DNA from 4 places in the Neobacillus sp. YIM B06451 genome. Region 1 is predicted to be linked to each of the others. Evidence: riboswitches for the same ligand, from Rfam matches in the RefSeq annotation. Region 1 holds a riboswitch; each other region holds the start of a gene.

Region 1 (8,045 bases):
GTGACAACCGAACCAGATTTTTGCACATTGTTGTCACGAATCATAGCTTTTCGTGACAACCGAACCAGATTTTGGCACGTGGTTGTCCCGAATCATAGCTTTTCGTGACAACCGAACCAGATTTTTGCACATGGTTGTCACGAATCATAGCTTTTCGTGACAACCGAACCAGATTTTTGCACATTGTTGTCACGAATCATAGCTTTTCGTGACAACCGAACCAGATTTTGGCACGTGGTTGTCCCGAATCATAGCTTTTCGTGACAACCGAACCAGATTTTTGCACATGGTTGTCACGAATCACGGTCTTTTGTGACAACCGAACCTGATTATTACGCATGGTTGTCACGAATCACGGCCTTTTGTGACAATCGAACGAGATATTGAAGAACGATTCAAAAGGGAAACCCCGCCAAAACGGTCTTCATAAAGAACTTAGTCTTCTTTCTCTAAAGCTTTTTTAAGCAGGTCGCCGAGGCTTGTTCCGAAATCCTCCTTTTGGGTGTATTTCTGGACAAGCTTTTTCTCTTCGCGCTTGTTGACGGCTTTTTTCTTTTCTTCGGCTTTTTCAACGACGTTGCACGGGCGGCACTGGAAGTAGGTGCCGGCTTTGCCATTGTGGATTTCCATTTTCTTATGGCATTGCGGGCAGCGGCGGTTCGACAGCTTCGGATCCTTCCGCTTCCGGTATGAGCAGTCGAGGCTTGAGCAAACAAGAACCTTGCCTTCCTTCGTGTTCCGCTCCTTCAGGAAGGAGCCGCATTCCGGGCATTTCGAGCCGGTCAGGTTCGGCGGGCGGTATGACTTGTCGCTCGTTTTGATTTCGGAAACGAGCCACTTTGTCTGTTCGCGGATTTTCCGGCCAAATGCTTTCGCATCGCCTTTTCCCTTAGCGATTTTCTCAAGCTCTTCTTCCCATTTGGCTGTCAGCTCTGGTGATTTTAAGTCATCGTTGACTAGCTCAATCAGTTGCTTGCCTTTTTGGGTAGGGTTGAGACGGCCATTCTGCCTATCGACGACTTCTGTTTCGACGAGCCTCTCGATGATTTCAGCGCGTGTTGCCGGCGTCCCTAGACCGAACTTTTCCATCTGCCCAAGAATATCGGACTCTGAGAAGCGGGCTGGCGGCTCGGTCCATTTTTGGTTTATGTTCGCGGAGGAAACGGTCAGTGCTTGGCCCTCCTTCAGTGCGGCGACTGCTGGCTTAAGAGGAACAGTTTCTTCCTTGCCGAGAACCTTTTTGAACCCCGGCTCAATCGTAACTGTCTCTCTCGTTGTGAACGATTCGCCGGCGGCCGCTACTTCAAACGAAATCGTTTCGTACTCGTACGCTGGGTAGAAGAGCGTGAGGAAGCGGCGGACGATGAGGTCATAAATTTTCCGCTCATCCGAATCAAGCTCGGACAAGTTCGGGCGCTCCTCGGTCGGGATAATCGCATGGTGGTCGGTTACCTTGGCATTGTTGAAAACACGCTTGGCGAGAACCTGGCCTTTCCCTAAAACCGGCTTTGCCTCGTCCTTGTAAGCACCGGCAATGGCGCCTAGGCGGTCGGCCATTGTCGCTTCCATATCGGTTGTGAGATAACGGGAGTCGGTACGAGGATACGTAACCAATTTATATTGCTCGTATAGGCGCTGCATCGTGTTCAGCGTCTTTTTGGCGGAAAAGCCAAAACGCTTATTGGCGTCCCGCTGCAGTTCCGTTAAATCATAAGGCATCGGCTGCGGCTCGGACTTTGTTTTCCGTTCAATTTTTACAACAGCCGCTTTGGCGTTTTTCACTTTGCCAACAATCTCTTCGGCTTTCGCCTTATCAAATATGCGTTTTTCGCCTTTCTTTTCCCATTCAAGCGAGAGTGGGCCAGCAGAAAGGGATATCGTCCAGTATTCCTTCGGTTGAAACTTTTGAATCTGTTCTTCTCGTTCCAATACCATCGCCAGTGTCGGCGTCTGGACGCGGCCGGCGGAAAGGGGATCCTGGTATTTCGTTGTTAGGGCACGGGTTACATTCAAACCAATCAGCCAGTCTGCTTCCGCGCGGCAGACGGCTGATTCATACAGGCTCTCGAACTGGGAGCCTGGTTTCAACTGGCGGAATCCGTCCTTGATTGCTTTATCTGTCTGGGAAGAAATCCACAGGCGCTTGACTGGCTTTTTCCAATGGATTTTTTCTAGAATCCAGCGCGCAACCAACTCTCCTTCACGCCCGGCGTCCGTCGCAATGATGACTTCGCCGACATCCTTCCTCTTGGCTAGGTTCTCGATCGCCCGGAACTGGTGGCTCGTCTGCTTCATGACCTTGATACCCATTTTGTCCGGAATGATGGGCAGGTCTTCAAGGTTCCAGTTCTTGAATTTTGTATCGTAATGCTCGGGCATCTTCAATTCGACAAGGTGGCCGAGTGCCCAAGTCACAACGTATTTATCGCCTTCTATATAGCTTTTAGATGATTGCCTGCATCCAAGAACGCGTGCAATTTCACGCCCCACGCTTGGTTTCTCGGCAAGTACCAATGATTTCACAGCATTCAATCCTTTCGTTAAGCCATTCTTCTCCCGGCAAGCCGGGTTGGCCTTTTACAAGTATACCGGAAAATGGACCATTTTTAAAAACAGGAGGAATGAGAAAGTCGGGCTAGCCCTTGTGGTGCTCCATCAAAATTAATACTGATAGAATTATCAATGCACCTCGAAGCTAATTTGAATCCCTCAAATCAGGCAACCAGGCGGGAGGCCAAACTTTCCGTTGACACCGCTTCCAGGCACACATACAATAAAAGTAATTATCGTTATTTTCTAAAAACAAGGGCTGATTCCGATGAAAATAAAACATGATGCAGGCATATACAAAAGGCTGGACCCCAAATCTTAACCGGTTTGGACGTCCAGCCTTTTTCTTTATCCTGCTAAATTGGTAGAGGTGAGAATGATGGTTACATTAACAGGAAACACATTGACGCTTGCGGAGGTAAAGGAGGTCCTTTATAACGGGGCATACGTGGCCGCATCAAAGGAAAGTATGGAGAAAGTGGAGAAAAGCAGGCAGGCTGTCGAGCGGATTGTTGCCGAAAAGAAAGTTGTCTATGGAATCAATACCGGATTTGGCAAATTTAGCGATGTGCTGATTGACGCCGCCAATGTCCGGGATTTGCAGCTGAACCTGATTCGTTCGCATGCATGCGGCGTTGGCGAACCATTTCCTGAGGTTGTTTCAAAAGCGATGGTTCTGCTGAGGGCGAATGCATTGCTGAAAGGTTACTCAGGAGTTAGGCCGATCGTTATTGAAAGGCTTATTGATCTTGTGAATACCGACATCATCCCAGTTATTCCACAGCAAGGGTCACTCGGCGCGAGCGGGGACCTTGCCCCGTTGTCCCATTTGGCGCTTGTCCTGATTGGGGAAGGGGAGGCCTTTTACAAAGGAATTCGGATGGACGCGGCTACCGCGCTTCAGCAGGAAGGAATTATGCCAATCACACTCGAGGCAAAAGAGGGGCTTGCCCTTATTAATGGAACTCAGGCGATGACTGCGATGGGAGCGGTCGGCTATCTCGAAGCGGAGCAGCTTGCCTTCCAGAGCGAACTGATTGCAAGCATGACGATTGAAGGGCTGTCTGGAATTATGGATGCATTCGCTGAGGAAATCCATCAGGCGAGGGGGTACACGCAGCAAATCGAAACAGCAGCAAGAATCCGGAATTATCTTCATGACAGCCAGCTGACAACGAAACAGGGGGAGCTGCGTGTTCAGGACGCATATAGCCTTCGCTGTATACCGCAGGTTCACGGCGCATCCTGGCAGGCATTGGATTATGTTCGTGAAAAACTCGAAATCGAGCTGAACGCAGCAACCGACAATCCGCTTATTTTCCATGATGGCGAGATGATTGTCTCGGGCGGAAATTTCCATGGCCAGCCAATCGCGCTTGCAATGGACTTTATGAAGATCGCCGTTGCCGAACTTGCGAATATATCCGAGCGACGCATCGAGCGCCTCGTCAATCCGCAGCTGAATGACCTGCCGCCATTCCTAAGCCCGGAACCAGGCCTGCAGTCAGGGGCAATGATCATGCAATACGTAGCGGCATCGCTCGTTTCGGAAAATAAAACACTGGCCCATCCGGCAAGCGTCGATTCGATTCCGTCATCCGCGAACCAAGAGGACCATGTATCAATGGGAACAATTGCAGCGCGCCACGCCTGGCAAATCGTCCAAAATGCTAGAAGGGTCCTGGCAATCGAACTCATTTGTGCACTCCAGGCTGCTGAATTCCGAGGACCGGAAAAATTGGCCACCGTAACACGAAAAATGTACGACGAAGCAAGGGAAGTGGTCCCAAGCATCACCCATGACCGCGTTTTTTCAAAAGACATTGAAGCCGCAGCAAGCTGGCTGAAGCAAAAGGAGCTTACCACGGTTTTGTTGCCTAAAGAAGAGCAGGTGTGAGCTAATTCCGAAAAAGTTCAAAAAAACGGTTCCGCCAAATTGTGGCTGAACCGTTTTTTATGTATTCCTGCTTTCAATAATGGATTTCTTAATGGAACCTGTTTCCGTCCCCTCGTTCAACGCGGTTTTTAAATGCTTCTCTGACGACCAGGAACTCCTCATCGCCAATTGCTTCCTTGACATGCTTTTCGGTCAGGCTATCCTTCGGGAACTCACCGGGATGCCCTTTCTTTTTATGCTCAAATTGTTTGCCGCGGCCCATATTGGCACTCCTTTCACATTCAACTGTCTTAACGCGATTAGTTTCCCCTGCTATTGCTTGTTTATGAAAAAGAAACCCTGCTTAAGTAAAGGGTTTACTCGCTGATGATAGTGGAAAAGTGGTATACTTATAATGACAGCATGTTCATCCATACACATTCCCATATGAGGAGGAAACAGGGTGGATTATTTTCAAATCATTTCAGAAGACCGAATTAAAAAGGCTTACAATAACGGGGAATTTGAAAATTTGCCAGGCTTCGGAAAACCGCTTCCGCCGGATGAACTGGCGGGGATACCAGATGAATTGCGAATGGCTTACCGTGTCCTGAAGAATGCAGGATATACGGAAGAAGCAAAATCTCTGCGCCAGGAAATGGTCTCCCTTGAAAGCATGATCGCCCAATGTACGGATGATGCCGAGCGTGCTTCCATGCAAAAGAAGCTTAATCAAAAGCTTTTGAGGTACAATAGCATGATGGCCAAACGCGGCGCCAAAACGAACTCCTCCGTTTTTAAAAACTACGGGGATAAGGTTATAAGAAAACTGACATAACCATAAATTAAAGGGACCCGCCATTGCCGGCAGGTCCTAATTCATTTCCATACCCCGTTTCGAATTTCAATTGGCTGATCACCAGCCTGGTCCTGGAGGTGGGCTTCCGTTTCCTCCGATGCCTGGGAAGGCCTACACATCCGATCAAGTAAAAAGCCAAAGAAAATCATAAACGCTATCGGGATTGTATAATTTATTACATGGATTAAGGTCAATTCAATCCCTCCTATTTGAAATTTTGGTTGTTTTCCTTATCTTCATGTTGTTTATATTATATTTAACGTTGGCTGAAAATTCAAAAAGTTTTCAAAATTTTCATTCAACATTTTTTTAAAAAAGAATCGGCACAATTCGTTCCATTCCGGAAGAATATTGGCTCGAAGAAATCGTTATCCTCCAGTGTTTCGACAATTTCCCAACTCCTTTTCCAGCGTAATCATAAAAAACTAAATCAAATTGAATTATCAGAAAATTTACTGTAGATTTTTGTATGAATTTATTGGTATTATATGGTTTTTTCAAGACAAAATCTAACAACCTCCCCCAAAAGAACTATCTATAATGGATGTAGAACTACTACTTAAGTATGTGTCCATGTTTATAACAGTAGAGACGGCATGGAGCGTGCCTAGGTACATAACAGAAAAAGGCAAACCGTTTGAAAAAGCGGGACGCAAAGCTTCAGGTCTTCTGCAGAGTTTTTGCAATGACGGCTGGGCTGCCTGGAATACGAAATCGTATTTTAGGGGTGAGAAAGTGCTAGTTAAAGAAAGAGGTTTTGAGGGACTCGATCAGGAGTGGATTGCACTTATCATGGAGGCAAAAGAGATAGGCCTCGAGTCGGAGTTGGTCAGGGATTTCTTGAGTAGGAATGAAAAAGCGTCATTGAAATGACAGTTCCGGGGCAAAAAAAACAATCCAATGGGAAATTCCCATTGGATTGTTTTTGTCTAGCTCAAGCGCCCAGCGCCTAGGGTACTTCGGTCCATACGGCACTAAACGGGCACTTGCGCTTTACTATTTGTCATCATTGTTCTGGTTCAAACGCCATTTATTAAATTCGAGGAAATCCCGGAACTGATCCTTCGATACCCCCGATTCCATCGCCTCTTTCACCAGATTCAGCCAGTCGCTGTCCAACTCTCCCTTGTCTGCCGCATCATGGATCAAGTGGTCAACAGGAACATTCAGCACAGCCGAGATTTTTTCGAGGAACTGGATCGACGGATTCCGCTGTAAATTTCGTTCTAGGGAGCTAATATATGATTTAGCAACCCCCGCCTGTTCGGCCAACTCTGATAACGACATTTTTCTTTCCAAACGAATCTTCTTGACGCGATCACCAATCATGAACGTTCACACACCTTGGAATTATATATCTTTCATTCATGATAACAAATTGAGAATAAAAGTACCATAGCATGAAACTGAATAATCAAAAAATCCAACGCAATGAAACCACCCAATAACCCAAAAGTCTAATGCATTTGAAACCGATTCAACGAAAATATTCAACTACCCGCCTAGACAGACGGCCAAGGTTTTATTACGGAAGTCGAAGGGAATGAGAATAACGGGCAATTTTGAAAAACAAGAGAAGGAGCTGCATACAATGGCAAAAAAAATCGCCTGCCTAATTACATCGATGTTTGAAGACTCCGAATTCACCGAGCCGGCAAAAGCCTATGTCGAAGGCGGACATGAAGTCTTCACGATTGGGACCGAAAAAGGGAATGAAGTCAAAGGGAAGCAGGGTAAAGCAACAATAACAATTGACTACAGTATTGACGAGGTAAGTCCCAACGAGTACGATGCCTTGTTTTTACCAGGAGGCTTCTCACCCGACATTCTTCGCGCTGATGACCGATTTGTCCAATTCTCAAAGCACTTCATGGACGAAAAAAAGCCTGTTTTCGCCATTTGCCACGGACCCCAGCTGCTCATCACAGCCAAGGCCCTTGAAGGCCGAACCGTGACCGGCTATAAATCCATCAAGGTCGATCTTGAAAACGCCGGGGCGACTTATAAGGATGAAGAAGTTGTTGTCTGCGGCGACCAGCTAGTCACAAGCCGTACCCCTGATGACATTCCGGCCTTTATACAAGAATCAACAAAACTATTGGAAGCATAATTGATTTTACTACCTCTTATCATGAGGCTGTAGCCGGCAAAAGTGCGGCACAGCCTTTTTGTTTGCGAAGGAAAGCTGCTAGGATAGCCATGTCAGCAACCAACGACTAGTACTTGTGGCCAAGAGATTTGCCTAATTAGTGGTTTTGCCCAAAAACAAGCCGCTTTGAAAAAGAGGAAAAGAGAGATACTATAAAGGATGAGAGCATTTTATTGTGACAGCATATAGTAAACGAGAAAATGAATTTTGCAAAAAGGCGGGAAATACATGATTGTCCTCAAATCACCAAGGGAAATCGCCATGATGAAAAAGGCAGGAGAGGTTTTAGCCGCTTGCCATAAAGAGTTGGCAGGCATAATCAAACCTGGCATAACAACATGGGAGATTGACCAATTTACGGAAGAATTTTTAAAAAAACATGGAGCCACTCCGGAACAGAAAGGTTACCGGGGATATGAATATGCCACATGCGCAAGCATTAATGACGAAGTTTGCCATGGGTTCCCTCGAAAGGAACCGCTCAAGGAAGGCGATATTGTTACCGTGGATATGGTTGTGAACCTCAACGGGGCGCTTGCCGATTCTGCCTGGACGTATCCTGTCGGCAAGGTTAGCGATGAAGTCCAGAAGCTGGTGGATGTAACGAAGGA
Region 2 (8,045 bases), 210 kb from region 1:
TATTGGATATCGCCTTTTGCCTTAAGGCGGAAGCATCGAGCGCGCTTGTTATAAGGCCTATCGTATTCAACTCTTTCACCTGCCGTCCTTTTTATAGGTTACCGATACTGGCTTACACCGATTTTGCCTGCTTGATTGCCTGCGCCCAGGTAGTCCGTAGCTCCTGGAACATGCCTTCTACTTCATTGATTATCTCGGAATCTTTTGCAATGTTCGCTTCAATCAGCCTGCGTTTCATATATTCGTATAAAGGTAGTAGAGTTTTTGAGATTTCATAATCCATATTCAGGGTCACCATCAACTCGGTTACGATATCCTGCACTCTCGTAATATGGGAATGCGCTTTGGCGATGTCTTTTTTTTCAATCGCGGCCCTTGCCTGCTGAAGAAATTTTATCCCGCCATTATAGAGCATGAGTGTCAATTCCTCCGCCCTGGCGGTTGTTACCTGGTTCCGTTGGTAAATCTCGCTTGGATTTAACAAAGTAGTGCCTCCCTCAACTTTTTTTATCGTAAAAATAGCCTTCGGTTACCGGCATCCAATCATCGTATTGCTGCGTAACATATTGCTCCCGCCTGACATTTTGGATGCTTTTGGTCATCTTTTGCAACGTTTCTTTAAATCTTTTATCCAATTCCTTTTCCTTTGCCGCCAATTCAGCAAGGAGTGCTTCGATACGGTCATCACTAAGTGCCGCACCAGCTTCTGTATCCAACCGGCCGATCGCGGAAATGCAGGCATCCCTTTCTTCAAGAAGGGAATCAACTTCTTCATTTTTGCCGTTTATAAGGGCTTCCAGCAACTTGTCCGAAACGGCGCCAAACCGCTTGAGCTGTGCCAGCTTTTCCTCAAGTGCACCAATCATCTTTTGCCAACTTCTTTTAAGGGTGAGCGCATGATTTCCTTGATTCGTACCCCGAAGTGTTCATCAATGACGACAACCTCGCCGATCGCGATCAATTTATTGTTTACATAAACGTCCACCGGCTCGCCTGCCATTTTTTCAAGCTCAACAATCGAGCCGCTTGTCAGCTCAAGCACTTCACTTATTTTTTTCTTTGTCCTTCCCAATTCGACGACTACTTCGAGCGGGATATCGAGAAGAAGTTCCATATTCATGCTGTCGTCATAAGCCCGTCCAACGACATCGGGTTCCAGCTCGCTAAACTGGAACACTTCCCCGCTCGTCTCTCCCAAAAGGGCATCTATTTCATCTTGTGTCAGTTTCCCGTTTTCCATTTTCCGTATCTCCTTCTATCACCTTCTCAATTTTCGCAGCGACACGTGATTTCCTTGTCCCAGGGTGAGCTAGGAATTTCGTTTCCTCATTCACCTTTACATGGAGGGGCTCATCGACTGGCTGGTTCAGCTGGATAACGTCATTTTCCGAGAGTCCCAAAAGCTCTTCCATCGTAATGGTCGCACGCCCCAATTCAACAATGAGCGGCACGGCCAGATGCTCGATCCGTTCCTGTAAAAACTCGCTCTCTTCCTTGCTTTTCACCCATTTGTTGTGTCCATACCAGTTATGGGACGACAATTTGGGGATAAACGGCTCCAGCAATATGTATGGAATGCAAAGCCGCATCGATTCAATCCTGTTTCCAATCGTTATTTGAAAATCGACCACAATAACCGTCTCCGTAGGTATTGCCAATTGTAAAAATTGCGGGTTCGTTTCGAGATTCAATAATCTAAGCTGCAAGGTGATGATATCGTTCCATGCTTTTTGGAGGGTTTTGACAACCCCTTCCAAAAGATGCTTCAAAACATTCGTTTCAATTGGAGTCAAGGCAGCTCTTTCAATTTCCTTAAGCGCTCCCTTTCCCCCCAATAGCCGATCAATTATTCCGTATGCCATTTCCGGATTCATATCAAGGACCATGCGGATTTCCTGTTCCTTCGCTTCAAACACACTCAAGATTGTTGAGTCCGGCAGTTCGTTAATAAATTCCTCATAAAGCATTTGCTCAACGGACCCCACTTCAACCTGTACGATGGAACGGAGCTCAGCGGATATGAAAGATGCAAGCTGGTAGGCAAAGTTTTCGTGAATTCTTGTTAAAATTCTTACCTGTTCCATCGACAGGCGCAAAGCCTTTTTAAAATCGTAGACTTTAATGGCTGCTGTTTCATCCAAGTTGGCGCTTTCGTGCGACTGGGAAATTCTAACCCCCACTTAATCAACCTCCTAACTTCAAAAAAGCAAATTTTAGCATCAAAAAAGAGCAAGGCTATCCCGAAGAATAGCTTCGCCCTTCTAATTTTCAGGACTAACCTAATTTCGGCAACTGGCTAGCATACTGTTATTTAACAATTTAGCCCCTGTAGTTTTGCGTCGCTGGGTTTCCCCAGGTTTGCTATTTTCGAATTTTTTTTGAACTTTTTAAGAATTTTTTAGAATTTTTTCCAACTTTTTTTATTGCAATTTAACTGAAATATAACACCTGGTAAAAAATTTTTCAATGGAGTTTTTAAAAAAACGGTCATAAAAACACGAAATGCATCGAATTATATACATATTTTTGACGATTTTTGAGTATATTCTCACAAAAAAGGTGGATACCTGCTTCGAGGTATCCACCTTTTTACATATATTCACTATTAACGCTTCAGATTTACCAATTCTTCTAAAACGGAATCGGAAACTGTAATGATTTTTGCATTTGCCTGGAATCCGCGCTGAGCGGTAATCATATCTGTCATTTCCTCGGAAAGGTCGACGTTGGACATTTCGAGTGCGCCGGAGATGATTTGTGCTGTTCTAGGTGCGGTGGTGTTTATCTTGGCATTTGGAGTTTCAGAATATAACGAGCCGCCGACTTTACTCAATCCACCAGGATTATCTACTTTCACCAATTTTATTTTACTTGGATACGTTGTGGCCACCCCGTTTGCGTCCACCCCGACAATCGATCCGTCCTTGCTAATTGAAAATGAAACATCGGTCGCATTAATTGTAATAGGACTGTTCAACTCATTCAAAACGAGCATCCCATTTGGATTAACAAGCTGCCTGTTTTGATCAAGCATAAAGTTTCCGGCCCTTGTTAAGTAAGGCTTGCCTGATGCATCCCTTACCTGGAAGAAACCGTCGCCATCAATATATAAATCGGTCCCAACGTTCGTTGTCGATGGGCTTCCGGGAGTGGAAACCGTGTCGATGCTCGCTACCTTTGTTCCAAGTCCTACCTGGATTGGGTTTGTACCCCCAGATTGCGGTGTAGCGGTTGGTGCGCTTGCACCCTTGACCGTCTGGCTAAAAATGTCCTCGAATACGACCCTGCTTTTTTTGAAACCGACTGTATTGACGTTCGCGATGTTATTACCAATGACATCCAGCTTAGTTTGGAAGGCTTTGAGCCCTGAAACTCCCGAGTTTAGTGAACGTAGCATATTTTGTTCCTCCTGTTATTTTTCCAATTCCATGGAAGTGATGGCACTAGACAGAATTTCCTGATCGCCGACTTTGAAATAGACAAGATTGTCTCTATAGTGAACTCCTGTGACAACTCCGCTTTCCTGCGCGTTTGTTTCCGGGTTTGTCCAGGTTACCTTATTTCCCATGACGTATGAATATTGGCTAATGTTATTTGATGATTCCAAATAGGCTGTAAGCGACTTGTTTAAATTTGAAAGCTGTTCGAGAACGCTTAGCTGGGCCATTTGCCCAATGAACTCGCCGTCTTTCTGCGGCTGGGTCGGGTCTTGCTGCTGGAGCTGGGTAACCAATATTTTCAGGAATGCCTCTTTTCCAAGCTCCTGTTTATTTGTGTTTCCGATTGTGGCCGTTGAATAGGAGTTTATTGATTGAATTGATGACAAGCTTTTCCCTCCCTTAGGCTGTGGTATTTATTTGCGAATGAGTTGCTGTTTCGATTCCGTAATCCTGGTACTTTTCTTCAGCGGGAATTTTTTCGTCCCCACGCTTTCTCGATTCCTGATTTCCCTGCCTCGGATTTGCATCTCCTCTTTGGGAGAAGGCTCCCATGAAGTTGTTGCTTGATTGGAACGTAATATCAATCTTTCCAACTTGAAGCCCTTGGACTTCGAGGGCGGAACGCAACGTATGCATCTGGGTTTCGAGTAGGTCTTTCCCTTGAAGGGTGGTGGCCAGAAATTCCGCTTTAACCTGTCCATCCTGGATTTTCACCTTTACTTCAACATCCCCAAGATGCTCAGGTGAAAGTTTTATAATTGCTTCAGTTCCATCCACAAACCTTTGGAAACTGACAGCCGGTTTCATTCCATCCTTTCCTTCCGTTGCGGATTGCTGCTGCAGGGCGGATTGAAAAAATTGCTTAAAGTCCTGCTCGAAGTGGTTAGCCCTGAGGACAGGGACATCGCCAGCGATAACTGGCTGCAACTGATGGGCCGAGCGGGATTCATTGGATGGAATTTTGGTATCAGCATCGGCAACGGCTTTAGTATCTGTTGGCTTGAAAGCTGATTCAATTTCCGTTGGCTTGAAAACTGCTTCAGTATCTGGTTGCGTTAAAGGTACTGCGGTATCTTGTGGCGTTATTTGTGCTTCTCTTCCGGATCCCGAAGAAGCTTGAAAGCCGACCGGCAACAGTTCAGGTTTAAGCGGATTTCCTGATTGATGGGTTGCCTCTTTTGGTTGGCCCCCAGGTATATTCGATTTCTCCTCCCCCACTTTCATGCCTGTCGTGATAACCGAGTCATCTGATATCTGAAAACCATCTAAACCATGACCGACTTTTTCATCGAGCATTTTTTGCAACTCTGCCATTAAAGGGCTATTGCCGTTTGGCCCGATTGTATTGGTGGGTTTTTGCAAAGTCGATAGGTCCCATTGCTTTCCGATTTGAGGAGTCAGAGCCTCTTTTTGCCGAAGTGCTAGAAGCCTAGGGTTAACTCCAGCCTGCTCTTGGGCTTCCGGTTCAAGAGTCGAAGGACTTTCCTGGTCTGTCAAATTTGTTAACTGACTTGTCAGGAGAAATGGGTTTAGTCCAACTCCCATACCGTCCGTTTCTCCAGAGGCTTTTTGTTCACCCTCCTCTTTCCCGCTTACCATCTGAAAAAGGAGATCGAAGGATGCCGAAGTGGACGATTCGGTTCCCTGCCCCTTGCCGGGAGCAGCTTTATTTACATTTCCCAACATAGTTGGCTGTATCATTCTTTTCACCTACTAATTGAAATTCCAAAGGCGGCAACAAGATACTAAGTATAGTAAACGACTTCACATAATATGACAATAGAGTAATTTTTTCTTAAGTTCCGTTGATTTTGGTAGAAAACAAGTTAAAATAATAGCAGACTAACATGAAGGAGCGTAGATCATGACTGTCGGACCTTTATCCAGTAATTGGTTTTTATATAAAACACTTATGGACACAGCCCTTTTTAATCAAAGCAGCCGCCTTGGCCCGTTCGGATTATCAAACAGCTCGTTCCAGCTGCTTTTGGAACAGGCGCTTCTCAAAGCCGAAAGCGGCCAGCAAGCCTTAGAATTTTCGGATGAACCAGCTTCTTTCGGTAGCAACCTTGCTTCTTTATCGCCTTCCACTCAGGAAACTTTATCAGCTTTGACCAGGTCAACCGGCCAACAAACCAGTATTACAAGTTCGAACATTGATTCCTCCACTTTGAATCAACGGCTCGGAGGAGTACTTGAAAATACAGGAGAATTCTTTGTCGAGGCTGGCCGGAAATATGAGATAAGCCCGGCTTTGCTTGCCGCCATTTCCATTCACGAAACCGGGAACGGAACTTCTAATGCGGCCCGATTTAAATTTAACGTTGCCGGGATGATGGGCAAGGATGGCTTAAAAACATATTCTTCTGTCAAAGAAAGCATTTTCGATATGGCGAGGAACCTCCGCCAAAATTATCTTGATAAAGGAAAATTGACAATTTCGCAAATTGGCGCGAAATATGCACCAATCGGAGCGGCAAATGATCCGACGAATCTGAACAATCATTGGGTGAAAGGCGTTAACAAGCAGTTTGCGACTTTAACATCGGAGACCGATTTTGCATAAAATCGGTCTCTTTTTTTGTCCGAATGGTGAGCTCAATTTTACGGCTTAGTTCAACCAAACGGGTTCGTACTCCCGCTTTTTCTCCGCCTTAGCGAAGAATTTGTCGGGGATAACCATCAGTGTGGAGTAACCCTCTACTAATGGTTAATTCACTTTATGTCTACATTCCGGACTGCTGATACAGCCAGGAACTTTGCGAGTTGAATTTGGCAACTGCCTTTTCCATTTCTGTGAACTGACGGTAGTATTGGTCTTCCTTTCGGAACAGCCTGTCGGTTTGTCGGTTAATATCGTTTTGAATTCTGGCCAAAAGCCTACCGACTGTACTTTGGTCCATTTGCGAACTGCCCGTCACTCCTGCTTTTTTTGTCAATTGGGAAATAGCTGTTTGCATTTCATCTGACAACTGATTGACAAGCCCGTTGGCGCCTGTAGCCGTATCCCCTACCTGAGAAAATAGCTTTTGGACTGCGTCCGGGTCCGCCTGGATGGCCGCGGTTAACTTCGTTTCATCGATATACAGTTTTCCGCGGTCCTGATAGCTTTTGGAACCAATCCCAATTGAACTCAGCGAATTATAAGAACTTCCCGTGCTGACAGTTGAATTCATAATGCCGCGCATTTTGTTCAGCACCGCAGTCAAAATGCTGTCATTCCGCAAAAGCCCGCTTTTCGCTTTTTCTTCCCATTTCTCGATTTGCTTTTCCGACATATCCGTTTTCTGGTCATCAAGTAGTGGCTGGTAATCTCGATAAACAGGTTCAGATACAAGCTTGTTCAGGCGATCGATCAGGGAATTATACTTTTCTACAAAATCTTTTATATTCTTAACTTCCGCCTCGACGCTGCGGGTAACTGTAACGGTACTGGTGCCGACAGTCGTGCTCTTGAAACTGAAGTTTATTCCCATTATTGTTCCATTGTTTGTTGAAAAATTTGTTATCTCTTTTCCGTCAAAAATTATATGGGCGTTCGTTCCGTTTGCAACAAGATTAGTGGTGTCTAATTTCAACGTTTGTCCTAGAAAGTCAACGCTGGCGGAGTTTTCGCTTAGAACTATTTTTGCATCCTTACCAGTCGCCTTTGTCCTCATAGTGAACTGCTGAAGATTAGGATCGTAAAACGCCTGAAGCCCTAGGCTTTTGTTTGTAGTGCCGTCGACTGCGCCATTGATTTTTGAAACGACATCGCCTATTTTATCCGTTGCTAGGATTTCAATTGTCGCCTTTTGTTCAACAGAAGGATTGGCAGGATCTGTTACGCTTATAGAAATAGAAGTAGAGGTATTCGGCGGTTGTAGGATCCCCTGTTCCCCGAGCGTTAATGTTGGATCTAATGAGACATTTTCCCCTGTAAACGATGCCTGGCGCGCCAAATCCTTTACTTCAATTGAGTAAGTTCCCTGGATGGCACTTCCTGTCCCAGTGCCCGAGATGGCATTCGAAAGGCTGGAGGTTACTGCAAATGTATTGTAGGAGCTTGAGAGTTTCATATTGAACAATGTAGAATTTCGGAACGCAAGAAAGTCAGAATTCAATTGTCGGTAGGAGTCGAGAAGCCATGTCTGCTTCTGCTGTTTCTGCTTAAGCTGGTTAAGCGGAATCCTTTCAACATCCATCAGTTTTTTCACAATCGATTCAGTGTCCAATCCGGATGCTAGCCCTGTAATTCTCGTAACAGAGGAAGTATTCATCCACCTTCACCTCGCACAAAGTGTCTTTTAAATAACTGTATCGGCATAAAAGTTTTAAAAGTAGAGAGGAAATTGAAAATAATTTCAAAGGGGGCTTTTTAGCAAAAAAAAAGAGCCCCGGAATGATTCCGGGACCCATTGCTTATTTAACTTTTACGGTTGTTTTTGCTACTACCAAATAGTTATTGTCCAGGTAACCGCGAAGCTCCACTGTAACTTCACCCTTCTCCCAGTTGAAATCTTCTCGTTCAAACTTGAAGTGGCCTTTTTCCGCCTGTTTTTGCAGTCCGTTGTTATCCGCTTTTGCAAAAACGCCATTCAAGGTGACCGTTTTGACATCAAAGTT
Region 3 (8,045 bases), on a different contig from region 1:
GATAGAACTTCTGGATTCCCCGAAACCGGTCCGGAAGAGGAAGCGGTTTCTTTGGATATTCGTATGTGATTTTTTCCTTGGTCAGGTTTTTAAGGGTATACTTTAAGCCTTTTGCCAATCCAAGCATGTTTTTCACCCCTTTGGTGCGTGATAAAAGAAATCTGTTTTTCCTGCCGGGAATGCTAGTCGTTCCAATCCCCGTCTATTTTTAAAACAGTTCAAATAGTTCTTTGATCAATGCTGTGAGGAAGACGTTTGCCAGTGCTACCGGCAGCAATACCTTCCATCCGAATTCCATCAGTTTATCCGCCCGGAAACGAGGGTATGTTACGCGGAACCAGATCAGGATAAAGATGACTACGCTGAATTTCAGCGAGAACCAAACAGCTCCTGGGATGAAGTCCAGGATTGACAGCGGCGGAAGCCAGCCCCCAAGGAAAAGCACTGTTGTCAAAGCGCCCATAGCGAAAAGATAAACGTATTCCGCTAGCATGAAGAACGCCCAACGGAAGCCGGAATATTCGATATGGTAACCCGCGACAATCTCGGATTCGCCTTCAGGAAGGTCAAATGGCGTCCTGTTCAATTCCGCTACGGATGCGATTAAAAATACAATGAAACCAATTGGTTGAAGAAGGATATACCAGCCATTCCGCTGCGCATCAACGATATCGTTCAAGTTCAGGCTTCCTGTCAAAAGAATGATGCCTAGGACAGACATGACAAGCGGAATCTCATAGGAAATCATCTGGGCAGCCGCCCTCATACCGCCCAAAAGCGCGTATTTGTTGTTGGAGGCCCAGCCGCCGGTCACAATTCCAACCGTTGTTATGCCAGAGATGGCTATATAATATAGAAGGCCGACGCCAATATCCGCAAACTGGAATTTGTCCGTGAACGGAAGGACGGCCAATACCATGAAAGACGGTGCAAACGCAATAACAGGCGCCAGGATGAAGAGCGGCCTATCCGCCATTTTAGGTATAACATCCTCTTTAAGAAGCAGCTTCAATACATCGGCTACAGTCTGAAGGAGACCCCAGCGGCCTCCAACATGGTTCGGCCCGTGGCGCAGCTGCATGTAGCCCATTACCTTGCGCTCGGCTAGAATGCCATATGTTACGAATGCAAGCACTACCAATAGCAAAACGGTTGCAAGCAGGAAGAATATCCCAAAGTTAACAAGCCCGGGGGATGAAGTAAGTAGTTCCTCTACCATTAACCGTCCACCTCCCCTAGGACAATATCAATTGCTCCCAGAATGGCAATCATGTTCGCCAGGTTCTCCCCAACAAGCAGCTTCGAGAGAATCTGAAGATTATAGAATGACGGCCTCCTGAATTTCAAGCGGTAAGGCTCTTTTTTCCCATCACTTGCAATGTAGCAGCCAATTTCACCGCGCGGCGATTCGATCCGCACATACGCTTCTCCTTTTGGCGCCTTGATGATTTTCGGGACTTTGGCAAGGATTTCCCCGCCTTCAGGAAATTGTTCGCATGCCTGCTCCAAAATTTTAAGTGATTCCTCGATTTCACGAATCCTTACATGGTAACGGGACCAGCAATCCCCGCCTTCCTCTGTGATTACGTCAAATTTGAACCTGTCATAGATGGAGTATGGCTCGTCTTTTCTCAGGTCGAATTTAACGCCGGTACACCTAAGGTTTGGCCCTGTCAGCGAATACTGGATAGCCTCTTCCTTTGTATAGCGGCCAACTCCTTTAACCCGGTTCATGAAGATTTCATTCCCGGTGACAAGCTGGTGATAGCCTTTAAGCTGCTCCCTCATATAAGGGATAAAATCCTGGACCTTTTCGATCCAGCCCTCCGGCGCGTCCCATTTTACCCCGCCAACGCGCATGTAGTTGAAGGTCAGCCTCGCACCTGACAGCTCATTCAGCATGTTGATAATCATTTCCCTTTCCCGGAAGGCATAAAGGAACGGGCTGACTGCCCCCATATCCAATAAATAAGTTCCCCACCAGACAAGGTGGCTTGCGACCCGGTTCAATTCCATCGCGATAACCCGCAGGTATTCGGCGCGTTCCGGAACCTGGATGCCCATCATCGTTTCGACGGCATGGCAGATGACATAATTGTTCGTCATCGATGAGATATAATCCATCCGGTCCGTATAAGGGATGATTTGTGTGTATTGAAGATTTTCAGCGATTTTTTCGGTACCTCGGTGCAGATAGCCAATTACCGGCTGGGCGTGCGTAATGGTCTCCCCATCAATCTTGACGACAAGGCGGAACACCCCATGGGTACTCGGGTGCTGCGGTCCTACGTTTAGCAGCATTTCTTCTGTACGTATCATTGGTTATACCTCCACGTCGTATTGCTCGTAGTCTTTTCTAAGTGGATGGCCAACCCAATCCTCTCCCAGCAGGATTCGATGTAAATGCGGATGCCCTGTGAATGTAATGCCAAGTAAATCATAAGCCTCGCATTCAGGCCAATCTGCTCCAGCCCAAAGCGGCTGCAGGGATTCAATTGTTGGCGCGTTACGGTCAATCTTTACTTTCAGGGCTACAGATTGCCTGTTTTTATATGAGAATAAATGCACATATAGTTCCAAATGGGTTTCAAAATCGCTTGCATGCAGCTCGGATAAATAATCAAACCCAAGTTGTTCATTAAATTTGAGGAACTGGGCCACTTTATAGTAGGTTTCAGGTTTGGCGACCAGCGTCGGTACATCTTTTGAAAGTTTATTAATATAGTAATCTTCAAGGACGTCTTTCCCAAGATGCTCCTCAATGACTTTTACATATTTATTAAGATAAGGCTGATTCGGTGATGGAGCTGCCGGTGCTTCCGTTTCTGCTTCCCCACCGTCCTTGGCTGAAGCGGCGGCTCTTGCTTTGGCTGCTGCGGCTGCTTTTGCTTTGGCGGCTGCGATGGCTTTCGCTTTCTCATCGTCCCCGCCTGCTTCAGGTGCGCCTTCTCCGGATTGCTTCGCTAGCGCCGCTGCCTTCGCTTTTGCTGCTGCCGCTGCCTTTGCCTTCGCGGCGGCTGCTGCTTTCGCTTTTTCATCGTCCCCGCCTGCTTCAGCTGCGCCTTCTCCCGATTGCTTAGCAAGCGCGGCTGCCTTAGCTTTCGCGGCTGCGGCTGCCTTTGCCTTTGCGGCGGCGATTGCTTTCGCTTTCTCATCGTCCCCGCCTGCTTCAGGTGCGCCTTCTCCCGATTGCTTTTCAAGCGCGGCTGCCTTCGCTTTCGCGGCTGCGGCTGCCTTTGCCTTTGCGGCGGCGATTGCTTTCGCTTTCTCATCGTCCCCGCCTGCTTCAGGTGCGCCGTCTCCTGCTTTCTTCGCTAGCGCAGCTGCCTTCGCTTTTGCTGCTGCCGCTGCCTTTGCCTTCGCGGCGGCTGCTGCTTTCGCTTTTTCATCGTCCCCGCCTGCTTCAGGTGCGCCTTCTCCCGATTGCTTTTCAAGCGCGGCTGCCGTCGCTTTCGCGGCTGCGGCTGCCTTTGCCTGTGCGGCGGCGATTGCTTTCGCTTTCTCATCGTCCCCGCCTGCTTCAGGTGCGCCTTCTCCTGATTTCTTCGCTAGCGCAGCTGCCTTCGCTTTTGCTGCTGCCGCTGCCTTTGCCTTCGCGGCGGCTGCTGCTTTCGCTTTTTCATCGTCCCCGCCTGCTTCAGGTGCGCCCTCTCCTGATTTCTTCGCGAGTGCGGCTGCTTTTGCTTTCGCTGCTGCTGCGGCCTTTGCCTTCGCGGCAGCCGCAGCTTTCGCTTTTTCATCCGAAGAGGTGGATTCAGCCGGATTCGCAACCGCTTTCATATCAGTGCTATCTTCCGCTGATTGTTGGGGTGTTGATTCGGGATTTCCCTTTTCAGTAGCTTCCCCAACCGCATTTTCTTTTATGGAATTTTGAGTGACGCCAGACTCGGAGCCTGCATCAGCCGGTTTATCGGTTTGCGCGGATTTTCCCTCGGCTTGAGCTGCCCTTGCTGCCCTTTTTGCTGCCGCGGCTGCCTTTGCTTTTTCAACCGCTTCTTTCTTTAATTGCTCCAGATCTTTCTCCCCGCTCATCGGTTAGATCACCTTCTTCCCCGTCTTCGCCTCGTAGCGAATCTTTTCTCGAAGTTTGTTGATTCCATAGATCAACGCTGCTGGATTCGGCGGGCAGCCCGGGATATAGACATCAACCGGGACAATTTGGTCTACGCCTTTTACAACCGAATAGGATTTTATATACGGCCCTCCCGCAGTAGCACATGAACCCATAGCAATCACCCATTTAGGCTCTGGCATCTGGTCGTAGAGCCGGCGGACAATTGGCGCCATTTTCTTTGTAACCGTTCCCGAAACAATCATGCAGTCGGATTGCCTTGGCGAGGTACGGAAAAACGATCCAAACCTGTCCAGGTCGTAATGTGAGGAACCGCTGCCCATCATTTCAATCGCGCAGCAGGCAAGCCCGAAAGTCATCGGATAAAGGGAGTTGCTCCTCGCCCATGCCTTAACCTGCTCAAGCGTTGTCAAAAACACATTCCTTCTCATTTCTTCCATTTCCTGAGGTGAGATACCATCCAATTTTAAATCCATTTTAACACCTTCTTTTTCCATGCATAAACAAGCCCGAGCACAAGCATCAATACGAAAATAAGCATTTCGATCAATGCAAATATCCCGAGCTTTTGATAAGCTACAGCCCACGGGTATAAAAACACCGTTTCGACATCGAAAATAACAAACATCAGGGCAAAAATATAATAGCGGACATTGAATTGTACACGGGAATCGTGAAACGGTTCAATACCGCTTTCATATGTTGTATACTTCGCATCGCTTGGCTTATACGGACGCAGAAGCTTACCCAGAAACAATGCCACTACCGGCAGTAAAACCCCCAGACATAGAAACACAAAAACTATCAGATAGTTATTCTGATATAAATTCAAGTATTCCATGCCCATCCCTCCAATGTTGTAAAATTTTCAAACTAATGAAATTTGTAACCGAATTCATTATAGCATTGTTAGATTTCTGTGTCGACAAGCCCATTGGCAAAAAGAGGCTCCCCCTTCCTTCCCTAAAAAATTCAATCCATTCCCTCCTATTTTGAAAGAATACTTGGGAAAATATCGCTTGGATACAAGGCAAACATGCTATAATGGATGCTTTTTTTCGCATCCCGGCAACAAATACGAATGTGTCCGCCCCTACACTTTACATGTCGCAAATTCGGCTGTCAGTGAGGTTTGTCAACGTACGCAACATTTTTTCCCATACTTTAGCTTTTTTCAAAAAAATGTCGAAAAGTGCGCTTGCCCCTATCCACCTTCCTCCAATATACATTCCATTTTATTCTATATAAATTGATTCATTCCTTCCAACCCTTTATTCAAAAGGAATTAGGGGTTGATTGACAAATTATGGACACAAAAGCCCGCCTGAACTGCTTTTCATCGCACATTTAGGCGGGCAATTTTGCTCAATATTCTTTTTCCTTACTATACAGGGAATTCTTTTTATAAATGGGCGACGCTTTTTTTGAGCTGGCATCGACCGTTGTATCGATAACCACCCATTTATTCAATTCCTTTATATAGACTTCATTCCAGGCATGGTATCCCTTGACCCCAGGCGTATATCCCATTGCAACTTTTGCGGGAATGCCTTGGCTTCTAAGCATGGCGGCAAATAAGGAGGAATAATCATAGCAGATTCCTTTATTCTCCTCGAATGTAGCTTCGATACTTGGAATGTATCCGGGCTGGACCGTTTTAAGTTTTTGAGAATCATATTTTACATTTTTTACAATATAGCTATGAATGGCTTTTACCTTATCTTCGTTTCTCTTAAGTTTCGAAGTCAACTCAGCTGCCTTTTTAATCGGCTTCATTGATTTATTCCAGTGAACGTTTTGGACGGATTGCAGGTAAACCTGGTTGAGATCCTCGAGCGACAGCTGTACGGCAGTTTGATGGACAGGAAGGTAGCTGGTTCCTTTAATCTGCTCGTAGACACTGACATTGTAGCTGCCATTTTTCATTTGAAGGGGAAGATAATTGATAGTACCATCGTTTGGAAGGTCATAATAATAGACGTTCCCGGATTTCTCAATCGCAACCTTTACCCTTTTCCCTACCTGGCTGCTATACTTGACTCCGATTACCCCACTTGCAATCAAGCTTGTATCAACCGGCTGTGCCACCGCATTGGCTGTAGCCTTTTCAGACGGAGCGGAAATTGAATATGCGGGGATTAAAAGTACTATAAAACAAAGGCACACAAAAATTTTACGCAAAAAAATAACTCTCCTTTCGGTAGCCAGGCTGCCACTCTTTTCATGGAAAAGACTGAGGCCCTATGGCTTTGCGTCCCTATTTTTCAATAGGTTTGCCGTTGTCGTTGAAAAGTTTTTACTATTAATATAGTAGTAGTATAGTTCAAACTTACAAAATTTTCTACATGTTTTTTAAAAAGTTCAAGAATTTGTCAGGAATTGTAACCCAACAACCGAAAAGTAGGTGAAAAACAGAAAAATGCCACCTTGTTGAAAAAGGGTGGCATTACTTGCTTTCTATTAATTCCGCCTGGACGATCAGCCTGTGGGTAGCTGTTTTAATGGGGGTGCAAGTAACGAGGGTAAGAATCCGCTTTTGCGGGATTGCATTTAGAACCGAAGTATCTGTCGGCTTAACAACCTTTATTTTATATACCTTGTAGGTATACGTCTTGTTTTTGTCTTTAATGACAATCGTATCGCCTTTCACCATTTCATTCAGCCTGTTGAACATATGCCCGTACCCGCGGCTTCGGTGTGCCGCAATCGCGCTATTTCCCGGTTGGCCTGGCAGTGCTGTCCCTGTTATGAGGCCTGCCCCTTTTTTCATGTTCTTCATGGTAGCTCCCTCAAGGACTGGTATTTTTAAACCGATTTTTTTGATTTGCAAAACAGCCATAACCTGAGAAGATGCTTGCTGTTTCTTTTTCCCGGAGGAAGTATTTTGGGTTGGCAATGTTTTATTTAAGGATTGAACCGTGGTTCCATTTTGGCCTTCCTGTTGCGGCTCACTCTTTTTCCCGGTTTCTTGTTCTTCTGATTCATCATCCGAGCCTGCTGAAGAAACTACGCCAAAATCTTGTCCCGCTGAAAAAACTTCATCAAGGCCACGATAATGTTCAGCAGCGGAACTCCCAGCAGCTGCCGAAGCTTGGCCTGAAGGCTCCCATTCCTTAAGAAGTTTTTCCTGCATATATTCACTGTACATTCTGCTGGACACCGGAAACAAGAGAAATCCGCACCCTATTAAAATCAGTAAAATTGCAGCCGTCTTTTTCATTTGCAACTCCTTATAGAAAAGCGTAAGCGTCCGTTTAGCGCCGTATGGACTGGAGGGCCCCGATGGAGATAAAGGAAACACGATGAACGTAAGTGAATCGATGTTGACTTATCGTAGCGAGGGGACCGAAGTACACTAGGCGCTGGACGCTGGAGCTAGACATATTTTAATCATTCATATCTTTAAAAATAGAGGGAGGAGTTTATCCTCCTCCCTCCCATGTTATTTAGCTTCGCACTTTGCCTGCGCGCAGTATCCCAAATCCAGCAATCGCAAGCAGCATGCCAATGAAGTAGTATGGCATCGGACTGGACTCACCAGTTTGCGGAAGCGAACCGTCAAATCCGCCTACATTTCCTCCTGGTGTTTCATTGTCGCCAATATTTACAGGAGGATTTTCATCGCTTTCCCCGCCTGTTGCAGGGTCTTCAGGATCGACCACTGTTCCAGGGTCGGTTCCGCCGCCGGTGCCAGGGTCAGTTCCGCCGCCAGTGCCTGGGTCAGCAGGTAGTGGAGGTGGGGTTAAAGATTCACATTGGATAACTACATTCAAAATTTGGTCCTGTTTAGTTGACTGGAGCTTGTCCATTGTGAAAATTGTCGGTGTTCCGTTCAACAGGACTTCAATACCATTGATCTCACTCATATCCAGGTTTACGTCCACAATGGCGCCATTTTCCCCGAATGTGAAGTTAATGGCTTGGCCATTATTCAAAAGGATTTTTCCGTTGGCGCCGATGTTTACACATCCAC
Region 4 (8,045 bases), on a different contig from region 1:
GCTAAACCAGTCCAGGTACGGGAGGTCGAGCTGGAGGGAGGCTATGTGTCGGCGCGGAAAGTGGAAGGGATTGTGTATCTGGTCACCAGGCACCATCCTGATTACTGGTTGCTGCGCGAAAACGAAGCTATTGATATTCGTCCGAAGTATTCGGATACAGCAACAAAGCCGGCGGAACAAATCGTCAGTTATGATGAAATCAATTATTTCCCGGAATCCAAAGAGCCTAATTATACAATGATTGCAGCGATCGACCTCAATCATAATGGTAAAAAAGCCGCTGTCACCACCTACCTTGGAAGCGGGGAACAAATGTATATGTCAAAGGAAAATCTCTATCTAGCGATTGCGAATTGGGCCGAGCATCCGCGGGGTGATTGGTCTCAGATGACGGCACCAGATACAACGATCCATAAGTTTTCGGTCAAAGGGATGGACGTGGAATTCCAGGGGTCGGCATTAGTCCAGGGCACCGTGCTCAATCAGTTTTCAATGGACGAACATGATGGCTATTTCCGTGTCGTGACCACAAAGGGATATGCATGGGATGAAAGCAGGCCATCCTCCAATGCTCTATATATCCTGGATAAAAATCTGAAGCCGGCGGGAAAGCTTGAGTCACTGGCGCGGGGTGAGCGGATTTATTCTGCGAGATTCATGGGCGATCGCATCTATATGGTCACCTTCAAGGAAACGGATCCGCTTTTCGTCATTGAGGCAAGCAATCCAGCAAAGCCAAAAGTGCTCGGGGAACTGAAGATTCCAGGGTTCAGCAACTACCTGCACCCTTATGATGAAAATCATCTGATAGGATTCGGGCATGATACGAAAATAGTGACGGCAAAAGAAGCGGGTGCCCAGCCGATTATCCTGACTGACGGCGTCAAAATTTCGATGTTCGATGTTAGTGACATGAGCAATCCAAAAGAGAAATTCACAGAAGTCATCGGCGGGAGAGGGACGCATTCACTGCTGAATCATGACCATAAAGCACTGCTGTTCAACAAAGATAAGGGTTTGTTTGCCTTCCCGATTTCCGTTTATCAAAACAGCAAGGCAAATGAATACGATCAAATTTTCGAGTCCCAGGGAGCCTATGTATACAATATCGATCCGGAAAAAGGATTCACGCTACAGTCGAAAATTACTCATATGGACAGCGAGAAGCCATCTATTTATGAGGAATACAATACAGAGATCAAGCGGCTCCTGTATATCGGTGATACCCTGTTCGCGCTGTCACCAGAAAAAATCACAAGCCATGATTTGAAATCGTACAGAAACATCGGAACTCTCGGGCTGAGATAATCATGGAATCCACCGGAAACCAAAGGGACGGTTCCGGTGGATTCTGAAACATGACCAGCATCCAAGCAGGAAGCACGGAACTTTTCTAATTTCCATTGCTATACTAATGCTTGGGGTGGAAGGAGTTTGCTTTTTTTAAACTGGTAAATGGGTTTTGTCAGAGCCCTACAAGTTCATGATTTTCTTTGAAATGAAAACCCGGCCATTAAGACCGGGTTTATTTGTTTTCTCTCAAAAATAAAAGCTAATCAGGGATATGGTTCAAGATGGATTATTTTGACGGGGAATTCTCAACACAATCGAAGATTCAGTCCAATCCTCTACAAGACATGGTCCAAATGAACGGGTTTTGGATTCCGAAGAATATGCTGAAATAGAGAGCCCGCGAAGACCACCCCGCGCATAGGAAGGAAGGTAAAAGCTATATACCATGATATTACGAAGAATAATGAAACGAAAGGGAGATGTTAAAAACGATTCCTGCAGGCTAAGGGTCTTATATCAGAATAACTGTAACCAGAAGTCTGATAACATTGGATACTTTTTAAGAATTTTGTTAAAAGGAGAGCTACTATGAGATTGACTTAAACAGTTCAATTATAAGTATAGATTACCCTTTTTATATTTGTACTATTATCCAACATTATAGGGAGTTTTTTTGAATCTTAGGTCCTTTTAACCGTATTGTGGAATTATTTTCTAAAAAAATATTGCCAAATAGGTAGTTTTACTTATATAATTATTTTGGAAAATATAACCTTTGAAAATAGCATATAAACGAAAAGGCAAACCACTTGAAAAATTGGGACGCAAAGCTTTAGGGGCTAAAGTCAGAAATGATTATGCCAGCCAGCTACCGAAATCTAAACAAAGACATTCGGTAGCTGAATGTCTATTTTTTATTTTCCGAATAACAATTATGGGGGTTCATCATGAAAAAAAGAAGTTTGGTATTTTTGGTAGTAATCTCTTTCGTTTTTGGGACACTCTTTTCTTCAAACGTAACAGAAGCCGCAAGCGAATCGATTTCTTCACTACAGAAACAAATTAAATCCTTACAAACTACAGTAGCATCCCAGAAAAAACAAATAGCAACAAAAGATAAACAAATCAGTGATTTAAAAAAACAGGTTGCTGCCAAATCTAAGGAAGCTGATTCCTACAAAAGTTATGCCGTAACACCTCTAAAAACTAAAATCGCTTATAAGGGAAATATTCAAAGTGGTAATTTTCAAACTGCAGGAGTTTCTGTACCAAGAGTGCTAGCTTATAAAGGAATTATGTATGCGCCTGTAAATGCAGTTGGTGATCTATTAGGTGACAAAGCATTCTACAATAAGACGGTGGATACAGTTTTCTTTGGGACAAATCTAAATGGAAGTTACATGTCTGATATTTTAAAACCTTATTATGCAACTTCTACTGTAAATACTAATAAAACTATGCAGATTGCTGGAAAAACTTATACAAAGGGATATAGTATGGAATTCTATTATTCCGACGGGGCGGATAAATACTCATTAAATTTAGATGGTAAATATTCGAAAATAACCGGCTTAATAGGTATTGATGATAATTCAAGAAACAACTACGATACTAATATAGAAATTGTTGGAGACGGAGAAGTTCTTGCTTCTGTTAAACTTACACAGGGTGGACTACCAAGTAACGTAGATGTAGATATAGCTGGTGTTAAGAAATTGGAAGTAGTAAAAGCAGATAATAAAAGCGGTTGGATAACAATAGATCTCGCTAATGTAGTTATTAAGTAATTGCCAACCAAACTTTTATGAAGAGGCTGTTTCAAAAGGTTACTTTTGGGGCAGCCTCTTAGTTGAACCCGCCTGAATTTTACATTCGGGCGGGTTCGTTTTTTCTATCAACCTCGGGTTTCTAGTGCAGGGGGGATGGTGAATGGCGGGTATTTGCTGTCTTACTGCCAAAGGAGGGCATGGGGTATGGTCCGATTTTTCCTAAAAAGGGAAGTTGGATAGGAAGGGAAAATATTTTTAAAAAATTCAAAATGTTTTTCTGTTTTCATCTATAATAGAGTTGCGCTTGGGTTTTCTTCTTCCTAAAATGGCTAGTAAATGGGAGTCGAGGATTTGAAGATGTATCTAAAACATAGAGGGATAGGGGAATTGATTTGAAAAGGTGTTTGCTTATTTTAATCATTCTTTTTTTACAAGGCTGCAGTGAGAGCGGGAAGGTTTCGGATAAAGGGGAAGGGAACAATCCGATTAGCACGAATGAGGCTCTTGAAACCGAGGAGACGGATAATGCAGGGAGTATTACTGTCGCCGCAAGCGTCTATCACTGGCAGGGAAACTATGATACTGGTTTTGCTGTTAATGAGAATATCAATTTAGATAACGATGAGTTTGTTGAAACAGTGGAAATTTCGGGCGGAAAGCCGGAAGGGGATTCAACAGTTCCGGATGATTTTTACATAAGAATAACGGATACCAATAAGAACACTGTTTTGCCCCATATCTCTGAAAGCGGTTCACCACATGTATTTTCCATGGATATGAACAAAGATGGATACTATGAATTTATTATCAGTGACAGTTACAGAGGCCCTGCCACCTCTGAAGTTTACACGTATAACGGGGAAGAAATCATACTAATCGCACATTCAATTACTGGAGACATCAAGTCTGTTGAAAATGACAAAGTCCTTTTATCTACCGGGGTGGAGCTTTCGTTCAATGGCAAAAACGTGGTTAATCAAAAAGGAGCGGCTGTGGGAAAGAGTTTGTACGCTTCGGAAGAGGATGATGTACACGAAGACGAGGAAGTAGCCCCGGAAACAGTCGAAACTGAAAAAGAGACTACAGAAGCAGTCGCCACAGAAGAGCCAACCAATCATACCATTTTGATGAAGGTAAACCCCGAAGAGTTTAAGGTTATTTTCAATAACACGTATAAAAAGGTTTATAAAGAGCTCACCCCATCCTTACAAAAAACAGTTGGGAACACAAAAATTCCGGAAACTCTCATAACAGGGGAGTATGACTGGGGCAATAAAGTATTTACATACTACTTTAATAAAGATTTAAGAGTCACTGGATCGATTAACGAGGATGGTACAATCAAAGTGGTTGGACTGTATAAGGAATTGCCCGAGGAGGTAACCTTAAATATAAGTGAAGAATTGTTGATGGCAAACGCGCAACATGCCATTGCCCAACAAGCCCTTATTCGATCAGTCAGCGAGGGTACAACGAAGCAAGATGTAGAACAAATATTTAAAGGGTTCGTCGAGGAATACAAACAAGCGAGTGATACACCGACCGTGGTCTATGAGGGAATCAAGTATAGTGATATTACAGATAAAGAAAATCCGAAGAGGCATTTTAATCTGTTTACGATCATGTTGGAAGGGATGGAGTAGGCGGCAACTGCTGCCTCGTCCGCTCGTGAAAGGCGTTCTATTAAGTAGTTCTTCAAAAAAGGACTTCCCCTGTCGATCTAAATGGTGCAAAATATAAGGAATTAAATGGATTGGTCAAATATGTAAAAAAACAGTATACTATTTTTAAAGGAGGGAATTTCTTGAAAATAAGATTGGCAGATTTTTTGATAAAGGAATTTAATCCTGATAATAATATGGAGCTTGATATTGAATGGATAATTGGTTATTCGAATCGCGAGAATATGAGAAAACTTAATTATCATGAGATAAAAGAGGTTTCGGATAATTATGGATTAATTGAGGTACCTGACTCAGTATGGCGAATGGTATCTAGAGAAATAAATAATGAAGATTTTGACCAAATTGAGAAAGCTATAAATCTGTTGTATATTTCTCTCTATGTTCTTGGAGGACGTAATTGATGAGTAACAATAGTGTCTTGGATATTTCCTTGCAAAAAAGTTTAGATGATTTAAATATGTTACAGGGTAATTTAGAACAATTACAATTACAAATTGAAGATATAAAGAAGATGCCCAAGAAGTTGCTTGATACAAAACTCCAAATCACGGATATACTGTTCGTACTAATGGCAGGGGTGACTGGAGGAATCTTTTCTTCCTCTGATAAGCTGGATAAATTCCTTGATAAAATTCATGAATCTTCTAGTAAAAAGGACTCGTTTGCGGGGAAGCTTTTTCATCATGTTGGCGATTATATAGATAGACCAAACGGTGATAAGTTTCTTACAAGAGGAGGGACAAATCCTGAGGTTCCCTTTCATCGAGTTCTTTTTGGACATGATGTTTTCTCTATACGCAGTGATAATCCTTTTCTTGTTACTGCAGATCAATATGGTCTGCTCAAGGGGGTAACGCAAGCTGTTCGTCATTTGATTGCCGACACTTTCTCCAAGCAGGGTCTTCCGCTTCCCGGTCACTCTTTTTTTGACTTTACCAAAGATAATGGAGGGACAGGAAATTATTTAATCGAATTGACCAAGAAGATAACAAAGGACGCAAAACTTGCCAATCCAGGTGGGGAAGTCATAAAGCATGGTGAAGCTTTTAATCATTTGTTTACCCTAAGGATGCAAGATCTAGCATCACACGGAATAACCTGGGGACTATGTCAGAGCTATTTTAAAGCGTGTAATATTAAGGATAAGATCAGGAAGTCGCAAATTAAAATCCTTGCATATTTTATTTCCTTTGTAACGAATTTCTTTGTAGGGATGAAGAAAACTGGCGGTATTCCCTATATCAACTGGCCCACTCTTGTATTACTAGTAAAAGAAATTGCTTCTTTTTACCATTTGAATTGGATGGAAATTAGGGAGTTAGAACAAATAACCGTTAAATTAGTTAGCGAAAATAAACAAATTGAGGCAATGGTTTATGAGACGGGGTCAAGTTTAGTAAGTTATGAAAGTGGCATAGATTATATCCTGGAAATAGAAAAACAAGCAAAGATATATGCCAATTTAGTAGATTTCTTTGAGGAGGATTTATAATATGCCAGTTCCATTCTTGATCCCGATTATTGCTGGGGTAGGTGGAGTGATTCTAGGCGCTCTGTCCAGACAGCCTGAAGTCAACCGGTTAAAGAATCAAGTAAAAACTTTGCAGGCAGAAATTCAACGGCTTCAAAGAGTGATAAAAGAACAAGACAGACAAATCAAAGAATTAAAAGTTCGCTATAGTACGCTTAAGGCTTATCATTTTATTGAAAAGTCCAAACATAAATCAAAAATTAAAGGTGCAATAATGTTCCAATATTGTTTCAAGGAATATATGGATTTACTTATCATGCAGGCACGCAGCAGCAAAAATCAACTTACCGAAGAAGAACTGTACTTCTTTAATATTTTTGAAAGAATGACTAATAATACTGAAATAACAATAGAAGAGAAAATGTTTCTTCGCGGGTATATTAGGGATAAATACAGCTTTCAAATTGACCGTATGATAGCACCGAATAATGGGGACATAATTGAAAAGGTGGAAAACTTCCATGTGGCTTAATTATACTTTTTGGTATTTGTTAATTTTGCTTAAGTATATATTGGTTGGTGGTATTTCATCAATTATTATTGGTATATTTTTTCCTATAGCAGGCTGGGTGGTTGCGGGTTTGTTTCTAATTGGAATGTTTCCCGCTGCAACAAAAGATTTCAAAGAAAATCGCCTACCGAAAATCCGCAAAAATAATATTAAAAAAGAGTATGCAAAGATTAATATCGAATTTAAAGGGTTTGAAGAATCTTTAAGAAGTTTTAAAAGGGAATGGAATTAATTAAGTCCTTGGTTGGTAAACTATGAGGGCAAAAAGGGGACGGTTATTGTCCGCCAAACCGGCAACCAAGAACCGTCCTCAATTTTTGCCTTATTTATAAATCAAGAGGAAGTCATTTTTAGATTTAATTGGTTGTATAATCAAACCGAATGAGTCTTTGTTGTAGTTTGCTACCGGGATTCTGGTTATGTCGAATTGGACGATTACGGAATCGGAAGTACCATTATAATTTGTGAATTCAGGATCGATGTCAGTATATGCGATACACGATTACTTTTTCACATAGGATGCCCAAAGGTTAGACCGTGATAATAAAGAAGGTTCATTTGTTATCGAATAAAGTGCTTTAAGCTGATAAATATGAACTGCGTGATATCCTATTGCAACATGAGGTTTTTTAGTTTTCATTGTATAGTAAGAAAGGTCATACATCGTAAAACCGCCCATGTCATACTTAGGAAGAACCTTCTTTAATGACTGAATCCCTCTATTGAATAGAGAGTTAGCCTGTTGCTGACCATAATCGCCTTGCACTTCCAATTTAGACCAATCGTACAATCCTAACAGAACAAACATGTAGCCATTGAGAGTGTAGTTGTTTTTAGGGGTAACATATTCCTCGAACCAAATATAGTCTTTCCACTTTGAACTGATATCCCCGAGGTCGGTCATAACTCCGCCGTTTGTTTTAGATACTTGAAGAAACTCTAGAGACCTTTTTCCTGCTTCCAGATACTTTTTATCATTGGTTAGGCGGTAAGCTCGCGAATAAACACTTAATGCTTCTCCTTGAGGCATTGCAGATACCCATCCCGGCTTGTAATTGTAATTGTATTCCGGTTTCTTGAATGGAAACGCATAACGGAAGGAACCGTCCTTACTTTGCATGGAAATTAAAGTGTCTGCATATTTTAAGAAATTTTTTCTAGTGTTTACATCCCAGTTTCTCAAGTACCTACCATGCTCCGCCAGAGCAAGATTACTCAATGTAACAGGGTTATAAAATGGCTTTCCATAATAAAAT

Evidence for each region. Region 1 has a riboswitch for cyclic di-GMP ahead of sinI (DNA-binding anti-repressor SinI). Riboswitches for the same ligand answer to the same signal wherever they lie in the genome.
Region 2: another riboswitch for cyclic di-GMP. It lies ahead of fliM (flagellar motor switch protein FliM); the one in region 1 lies ahead of sinI (DNA-binding anti-repressor SinI).
Region 3: another riboswitch for cyclic di-GMP. It lies ahead of RB160_RS11885 (transglutaminase-like domain-containing protein); the one in region 1 lies ahead of sinI (DNA-binding anti-repressor SinI).
Region 4: another riboswitch for cyclic di-GMP. It lies ahead of RB160_RS05745 (NPCBM/NEW2 domain-containing protein); the one in region 1 lies ahead of sinI (DNA-binding anti-repressor SinI).

Annotation. Positions count from the first base shown of each region.
Region 1 is NZ_JAVFKJ010000004.1:62,624-70,668, forward strand. It holds gene RB160_RS10030 (DNA topoisomerase III) at 436-2,523, opposite strand; gene hutH (histidine ammonia-lyase) at 2,930-4,447, shown strand; gene RB160_RS10040 (hypothetical protein) at 4,536-4,709, opposite strand; gene RB160_RS10045 (DnaJ family domain-containing protein) at 4,890-5,264, shown strand; gene RB160_RS10050 (hypothetical protein) at 5,306-5,479, opposite strand; cyclic di-GMP riboswitch class I at 5,903-5,990, shown strand; gene sinI (DNA-binding anti-repressor SinI) at 6,021-6,158, shown strand; gene RB160_RS10060 (helix-turn-helix domain-containing protein) at 6,282-6,614, opposite strand; gene RB160_RS10065 (type 1 glutamine amidotransferase domain-containing protein) at 6,877-7,395, shown strand; gene map (type I methionyl aminopeptidase) at 7,663-8,045, shown strand, end outside.
Region 2 is NZ_JAVFKJ010000004.1:271,850-279,894, reverse strand. It holds gene flgB (flagellar basal body rod protein FlgB) at 1-79, opposite strand, end outside; gene fliS (flagellar export chaperone FliS) at 113-484, opposite strand; gene fliT (flagellar protein FliT) at 498-866, opposite strand; gene fliN (flagellar motor switch protein FliN) at 863-1,240, opposite strand; gene fliM (flagellar motor switch protein FliM) at 1,212-2,180, opposite strand; cyclic di-GMP riboswitch class I at 2,285-2,373, opposite strand; gene RB160_RS11060 (flagellar hook-basal body complex protein) at 2,606-3,397, opposite strand; gene RB160_RS11055 (flagellar hook capping FlgD N-terminal domain-containing protein) at 3,413-3,826, opposite strand; gene RB160_RS11050 (flagellar hook-length control protein FliK) at 3,840-5,141, opposite strand; gene RB160_RS11045 (glucosaminidase domain-containing protein) at 5,305-6,006, shown strand; gene fliD (flagellar filament capping protein FliD) at 6,167-7,699, opposite strand; gene RB160_RS11035 (OmpL47-type beta-barrel domain-containing protein) at 7,842-8,045, opposite strand, start outside.
Region 3 is NZ_JAVFKJ010000005.1:172,926-180,970, forward strand. It holds gene nuoI (NADH-quinone oxidoreductase subunit NuoI) at 1-127, opposite strand, end outside; gene nuoH (NADH-quinone oxidoreductase subunit NuoH) at 209-1,219, opposite strand; gene RB160_RS11865 (NADH-quinone oxidoreductase subunit D) at 1,219-2,319, opposite strand; gene RB160_RS11870 (NADH-quinone oxidoreductase subunit C) at 2,323-3,780, opposite strand; gene RB160_RS11875 (NuoB/complex I 20 kDa subunit family protein) at 4,036-4,548, opposite strand; gene RB160_RS11880 (NADH-quinone oxidoreductase subunit A) at 4,539-4,913, opposite strand; gene RB160_RS11885 (transglutaminase-like domain-containing protein) at 5,438-6,253, opposite strand; cyclic di-GMP riboswitch class I at 6,269-6,360, opposite strand; gene RB160_RS11890 (class D sortase) at 6,519-7,292, opposite strand; gene RB160_RS11895 (LPXTG cell wall anchor domain-containing protein) at 7,519-8,045, opposite strand, start outside.
Region 4 is NZ_JAVFKJ010000002.1:250,924-258,968, reverse strand. It holds gene RB160_RS05750 (beta-propeller domain-containing protein) at 1-1,308, shown strand, start outside; cyclic di-GMP riboswitch class I at 2,083-2,169, shown strand; gene RB160_RS05745 (NPCBM/NEW2 domain-containing protein) at 2,241-3,080, shown strand; gene RB160_RS05740 (hypothetical protein) at 3,455-4,705, shown strand; gene RB160_RS05735 (hypothetical protein) at 4,867-5,148, shown strand; gene RB160_RS05730 (hypothetical protein) at 5,148-6,239, shown strand; gene RB160_RS05725 (hypothetical protein) at 6,241-6,750, shown strand; gene RB160_RS05720 (hypothetical protein) at 6,740-7,021, shown strand; gene RB160_RS05715 (D-glucuronyl C5-epimerase family protein) at 7,292-8,045, opposite strand, start outside.